Asticcacaulis excentricus CB 48: one gene and its partner. The main gene of each other region encodes a partner of the protein of the gene in region 2 in a complex. Links are inferred from orthologs where the notes say so. Each region holds a gene or a part of one and is shown on either strand. Other genes may lie near its edges. The genes, in order: ASTEX_RS02115 and ASTEX_RS14225.

Region 1 (3,244 bases), on a different replicon or contig from region 2:
GGTTGTGGCGCGATCGCAGGGGTGCAACGGCGGTGGAATTCGCCCTTATCGCCTTTCCTTTCTTTGGTTTGATCATGGGCTGTATCGAGCTGGCCATCGTGTTGTTTGCCGGCGTCTCCCTTGATCTGGCGACCGCTAAGGTGTCACGGGAGCTTCGCACGGGAACCTCCGGAAAGGCCACTACGTCTGCGATCTTCATCACCAAGGTGTGCAATGAAATGGCATGGATAGGCTCGGACTGTAAATCTAAGCTTCGCGTCGATGTCCGCACTTTCACCAATTTTCAGATGGTGAGCCAGGCCCCTGATGTCATAGTCGACGGTAAGTTTGTCAGCATGCAATATACGGTGGGCGGTAGCAGTCAGATACAACTGGTGCGAGCGTATTACCCCTGGCCGGTATTCTCGCCATTTCTGAAACCCGGTCTCGGTTCTCTGAGCAGCGGGGAGACCGTGCTCTCTTCAATCATCGTGTTCAAGAACGAGCCCTTCTGATGCTAAGACGTCTGCGCCAAACTCTTCATATCGGGCTCAGAGCCCGCAATGGCACGGCGGCGGTGGAATTTGCCCTGATCGCTCCCATCCTTATTGTCATCTACTGGGGTCTGGCGGATCTTAGCCTGGGCATTATGGCCAACCGTAAGACGGCGCATCTCGCGGCCACTATGGGGGATCTGGTCGCGCAATCGGAAAGCCTGACCCAAGCCAATGTAAGCGATATATTTGAGATCGGGACTAGTATTCTTGAGCCCTTTCCCGCGGGGACCAGTTTACAGATGCGGATTTCGAGCGTGACGCGCAATAAGACCACAGGTGTCATTGCCGCTGACTGGACGCCGGCGCCGAGCAAAAACTGGAAAGGGACGACAACCGTTGATACCAAAGGCCTGACTACCGATCAGCTGCCGGCCGGTGAAACCCTAATCATTACCGAAGTCATTTATGACTTTACGCCCCCGATCGGTAAATTTTTGCCCGTACAAACAACCTTCAAAAGCACAACCTACCATCATCCTCGCTCTGGCGCGGTCATTCCCCTGAAACCTTGATTAGAGTTCACGTTCCAGCACTCTTCGGAACAGGGACAGCTTGGTTTCGGTTTCTCGGCGTTCATCGGCGGGATTGGAGTCGGCGACAATACCGCCACCCGCACTGACCCTTAAGTGCCACTGGCCCAGAGTATCGCGTTCGCAGGCGGCCGTGCGGATCAGTACATTCGAGTCCATGGCGCCCGACGCATCGACCCAGAACAGCGAGCCGCAATAGGGGCCGCGCGGGGCCTCCAGCGCCTGAATGACCTTCATCGCCTGCACCTTGGGCGCTCCAGAAATAGAGCCGGGTGGGAAGGTGGCCAGCAGCACATCCGCCGCCATATATCCCGCTTTCAGTTGCGCCGTTACCACGGACACAAGATGGTGCACGTTCGGATAGGATTCTAGCGCGTTCAGTGCTTCGACGCGCACCGAGCCGACCTCTGCGACTTTCGACAAGTCGTGGCGCATCAGATCGACGATCATCAGATTTTCAGCGCGATCCTTGGCACTGTTGAGCAGCTCCCGACCCAGCGCCGAGTCAGCCTGCGGCGTGTGTCCGCGTGGGCGCGTGCCCTTGATAGGGCGAGTTTCCATCCGGCCGTCGGCCCCAAGGCGGATAAAGCGTTCGGGGCTGTTCGATACCACGGCGCGATTCCCAAAGCGCACAAAGGCCCCGAAAGGACTGGCCCCCGCTTCGGCCAGCGCCTGTAAAATGTGATCGGGCGTGAGGCCGGGTTTTAGAGCGCCGCGCCAGCCGCGCGCCAGATTGGCCTGAAACAGGTCTCCGGCATGGATTTGCGCCACCAGCGTCGCAACCTTCGCCTCAAACTCTGCGTCCGGCGTTTCGCTCATCAGTGGGCCATCCATCAGGGTGGAGGGCGGGGGCATGGACACCACGGTTTCGACCTGCGCCGCCAGGGCCTCGGCCCGTTCACGCGCCGCGTCCGCCGTTGCGCCGCGCCCCAGTACCAGGCGCCTCTTATGATGCAGGTCGAACGCCAGAACTGCCGAAAAGCGAATTAAGACCAGTTCGGGCCACGGTTCAGCCCCCAACTCAAACGCACGCAGGGGCAGGTTTTCCAGCCTTGGGCCAAGCTCAAACCCGGCCAGCCCGATCAGCCCGCCGGTAAAGGGTGGCAAATCCGTACTAGCGTCGCCGTGAACATGGGTGTCACCCAACACCTGCGCGCAGGCCGCGCGCAACACCTCTTCCGGGCGGCGCGCGTCATCAAAAGCAAAAATCTCTGTCTCATCGGGTGCCACACACAGCCACGACCAGCGCCCCAGCGCGCCGCCATCGGACAGGAAACCGGCGCAGTGTTCCGACCTCAGCACGCTGCCGAAAAAGGCTTCGGGCGGTCGGTAGGGCAGCGACAATATGTACAGATGCTCAGGCAGTGCGCGGGTCATTCGTGTTCACGGCGGGTGGCTTAAACTCTCACGGCAACTTGATTCGCTCGTTAAGCCATTGAGGATCATTATGATTGCAGGTTTCGCCACACAAGCCGGTCTGTCCCATATTCTTTGGTCAGACACTCTCTGGCATGTATGACGAGTGGCCTATGGATGGAGGTCCATGAGATGTATCCTGACGCCCGGTGCGACGCATCGGGCGTTTTTTTACAGAGCTTATTTCGTTAGGGTTGAAGCGAAATCACGCTCTGAATGTTTGGTTTGACGCGCTTTTAATCCGAAAAGTGCGTCACGCTTCTCAGGAAGCGCTGGGCCTTGTACGCGCTCGGCCCGTGTGCGGATTTTAAAACCCCCACTAAAACACATTATACAAACGGCCGGGAATGCTCATCGCATCTGGCCGTTGAAGACATGAGACTGTCTCATATGTGTCCGTGGCATGAGACAGTCTCGAATGGAATATCAAGGGCCATTTTCAATGACACTTGGTGCGAGGCGGCGGGTTAGGACTTACTTCGGTTGCGCCGAGCTTGAGGACGACGAAGAAGACGAAGAGGTCGCTGTACCCGGTGCCGCCGCTGGAGCCGGTTTGGCGGGGCCCGCCTTGGTTTTGCCGGCAAAGCGTTCGCTTGGCGTATCGACCAGATCGGACATAGCCAGCTTGAGGCCGCGCGGGTGCGCCGCCGCCATCTTCACATCGCCACCATAGTTCAGAACGTCGATAGCGCGCGCCAGTTGGAAATCACCGGTTTTGACATCGTAGGAATCCGGCGGCACTTCGGACACCACGTGCGCTTC
Region 2 (3,163 bases):
GGCGTTCCGGGGAGACGGCCGATCGGGCTTCGTTTTCGTGAATAACCATGTGCGCCAGCACGCCACGCCCGCGCATCCGGATACGCGCTTTGAGATTAAACTCAGCGATAAAAGCGTGACCCTTCCGTCGAAAGGCATGACTGTAGAGGAGGGGGCCGCCTTCATCTGGCCCGTCCATTTCGACCTGTCGGGTATTGATCTCCTGTGGGCAACGGCCCAGCCGGTGACGAAGTTCGACGACGGGAAGGGCGACCTTTATGTGTTTGCCACAACTGGCCAGATCGAGCCGGAATTTGTCTTTGACGCACAGGCGATACGCACGATTACGGGGGCCCAAAAGGCCCGGCAGGGGGCTCAGATACGGGTAACGTCCTGCACGGGACGCATCGTTTCCGTCGTAGGCGCTAATGGCAAGAGCGCACGCTTTCTGCTTCTCACCGAAGCGCAGGCGCAAAGCCTGACCACTGTGACGGTGCGGGGCCGTCCGCACCTGATCCTGAGTGCGGCGCATGTCTTTGGAAACACGGAGGGTGGGGCGACGTTCCGTCAAACCGACCCACAATTCAGATTTGCGATTTATCCATATTTATCAAATAATTTAACTTCAAATCTGAAACTAAAATTTGAGCCTTCAAAGGGGCTGTTTCAGAACTGGGGCGCTTTGGCACCGCCGGTAAAATTGTCCGCCGAATGGCAGCTTCTGCGCCAGGCAGGCAGGGCACCGCCGCTGAAGACTTGGGGGCCGCGAAATACACCCATCGTGCCTGAACCGGAAAGTTTCGGCGCTTCGGCCGCATGGACCGTGAAGGCACCGCAAGAGGCACTGAGAGGGGTATCCGACGTCTATCTGGATGTCGATTATCAGGGCGATGTGGCGCGGTTGTTTTCAGGTTCGCAGATGCTTGATGACGAATACTATATCGGGAGGACGTGGCGTATCGGGCTTAAGCGTTATGCCAACAAACTAACGGAGCCACTGACACTCAGCGTCATGCCACTGCGCGAGGATTCAAAAGTCTATTTCGACGCCAGCGTGAAACCACAATTCACGGACGGTCAGGTGGCGCGTATTGACGCGATCCGACTGACGCCCGAATACGAATTGACGCTGAAATAGTCCGGAAGGTGGGCACTCTGAGTGCCCACCTTCCGGCTACACCAATATATCGCATAATATATCTTATGGGAAATTTAGGCATGCTCAAGCGTGAAACCGTTGAAACGTCCGGGCTTTGGGCCATTTCCGTTTGGTTTTTGCGCCGCCTTTGCCTATATCGCTTGCATGGGAGTTGGCCATGATCCTTGTCATCGATAATTACGACAGCTTCACCTATAATCTGGTGCACTATCTGGCGGAACTGGGCGCGGAAACGCAGGTGTACCGCAACGACGCGCTGAGCGTTCAGGACGCGCTGGCGCTGAAGCCAAAGGCGGTTCTGCTGTCGCCGGGACCGTGTGCGCCGGATCAGGCCGGCATCTGTCTGCCGCTGCTGCGTGCGGCCCCCGAAGACCTGCCGATCTTTGGCGTCTGTCTGGGGCATCAGTCGATCGGTCAGGCCTATGGTGGCGACGTCATCCGCGCCAAGACGCTGATGCACGGTAAGACCAGCCAGATCCATCACAAAGACATCGGCCTGTTCAAGGACCTGCCCAATCCGTTCACGGCGACGCGCTATCACTCGCTGGCCATCAAGCGCGAAACCCTGCCCGATGACCTGATCGTCACCGCCTGGACCGATGACGGCGAAATCATGGGCGTCCAGCACCGCACGCGCCCCATCCACGGCGTGCAATTCCATCCGGAATCCATTGCCACCGAAGGCGGCCATCAGATTCTGGCCAACTTCCTGCGTCTGGCCGGTATCGAGAGCCACAACCTCTATGTCTGACGCCTTCAAACCCTTGCTGGCCAAGCTGGCGGACGGTCAGACCCTGTCTGACGCCGACGCCGAAATCTTCTTTTCCGCTTGTCTGCGCGGCGAACCGACCCCGGCTCAGGTGGCGGCTGCCGTAACCGCTATCCGCCTGCGCGGTGAAACCGTCGGCGAAATCGCCGCCTGCGCCCGTGCCATGCGCGCAGCGGCCAAGAGGCTTGATCATCCCTATGACACGGTCGATGTCTGCGGCACTGGTGGCGATGGGCTGCATACGCTCAACATATCCACAGCCGTTGGTTTTGTGGCGGCCGGCGGCGGCCTGAAGGTCGCCAAGCACGGCAACCGCGCCATCACCTCGAAATCCGGCACGGCGGATGTTCTGGCGGCACTGGGCGTCAATATCGACGCCACGCCGGAACAGCAGCGCAAGGCGCTGGAGGAAGCCGGTATCTGCTTCCTGTTCGCTGTGGCGCATCACGGGGCGATGAAACACGTCTCTCCGATCCGGCAGCAGCTCGGTTTTCGCACTATTTTCAATCTGTTGGGCCCCCTCACCAATCCCGCTGGCGCGCGGCGTCAGGTGGTGGGCGTGCCCTCCCCGCGCTTCATCGAGCCGATTGGCAAGGCGCTGGGGCAGCTTGAGGCCGTTCACGCCTGGGTCGTACACGGTTCCGGTCTCGATGAACTGACGACCACGGGCGAAACCGAGGTGGCGGAATGGAAGGACGGCAAGCTGCGCCTGTTCACCATTACGCCCGAAGCCGTGGGTTTGCCGCGCGCGGCGCTGGTCGACATCACGGGCGGTGCGCCGGAACACAATGCCGCCGCCCTGCGTCGTCTACTGGAGGGCGAAAAAGGCCCCTATCGCGATATCGTCATGCTCAATGCCGCGGCGGCCTTCCTGGTCGGCGGCGCGGTGGAGACCCTGCGCGAAGGGCTCGATTACGCCGCCGCCAGCCTTGATGACGGCAAGGCTCTGGCCGCGCTCGATCAACTCGTCACCCTTACGAACACCTAAGACATGTCCGATATTCTGGAAAAGATCGCCACCTACAAGCGCACGGAAGTCGCCGAACGCAAGCCTGCGGCATCACTGTCGGCGCTGGAGGCACGTATCACAAAGGTCAGCGCACCGCGCGGCTTTCAACGCGCGCTGGTGGCCCACAAACAGCCGCACAGCCTGTCGCTGATCGCCGAGGTGAAGAAGGCCAGCCCGTCCAAAGGACTGATTCGTGAGGACTTCGAGCCGGCTACACTTGCGGCGGCTTATCAGGCCGGCGGAGCGT

The links.
Region 1: the proteins of ASTEX_RS14225 (region 2) and ASTEX_RS02115 are in contact, whole or in part, in a solved structure (PDB 8RP0), measured with the Escherichia coli proteins. The link is inferred for Asticcacaulis excentricus CB 48 from one-to-one orthologs.

The regions. Positions count from the first base shown.
Region 1 is NC_014816.1:447,765-451,008, forward strand. Bases 247-3,169 are described here. They hold ASTEX_RS02115 (anthranilate synthase component I family protein), read right to left. Parts: upstream 2,444-3,169; coding sequence 1,049-2,443; downstream 247-1,048. Other genes in these bases: ASTEX_RS02105 (TadE/TadG family type IV pilus assembly protein), read left to right, coding at 247-494; ASTEX_RS02110 (TadE/TadG family type IV pilus assembly protein), read left to right, coding at 494-1,048; ASTEX_RS02120 (S41 family peptidase), read right to left, coding at 2,957-3,169. Outside these bases: more of ASTEX_RS02105, read left to right, coding at 1-246; more of ASTEX_RS02120, read right to left, coding at 3,170-3,244. UniProt on the Escherichia coli protein: Part of a heterodimeric complex that catalyzes the two-step biosynthesis of 4-amino-4-deoxychorismate (ADC), a precursor of p-aminobenzoate (PABA) and tetrahydrofolate.
Region 2 is NC_014817.1:544,107-547,269, reverse strand. Bases 251-3,092 are described here. They hold ASTEX_RS14225 (anthranilate synthase component II), read left to right. Parts: upstream 251-1,295; coding sequence 1,296-1,889; downstream 1,890-3,092. Other genes in these bases: trpC (indole-3-glycerol phosphate synthase TrpC), read left to right, coding at 2,899-3,092; trpD (anthranilate phosphoribosyltransferase), read left to right, coding at 1,882-2,895; ASTEX_RS14230 (beta-galactosidase), read left to right, coding at 251-1,117. Outside these bases: more of ASTEX_RS14230, read left to right, coding at 1-250; more of trpC, read left to right, coding at 3,093-3,163. UniProt on the Escherichia coli protein: Part of a heterodimeric complex that catalyzes the two-step biosynthesis of 4-amino-4-deoxychorismate (ADC), a precursor of p-aminobenzoate (PABA) and tetrahydrofolate.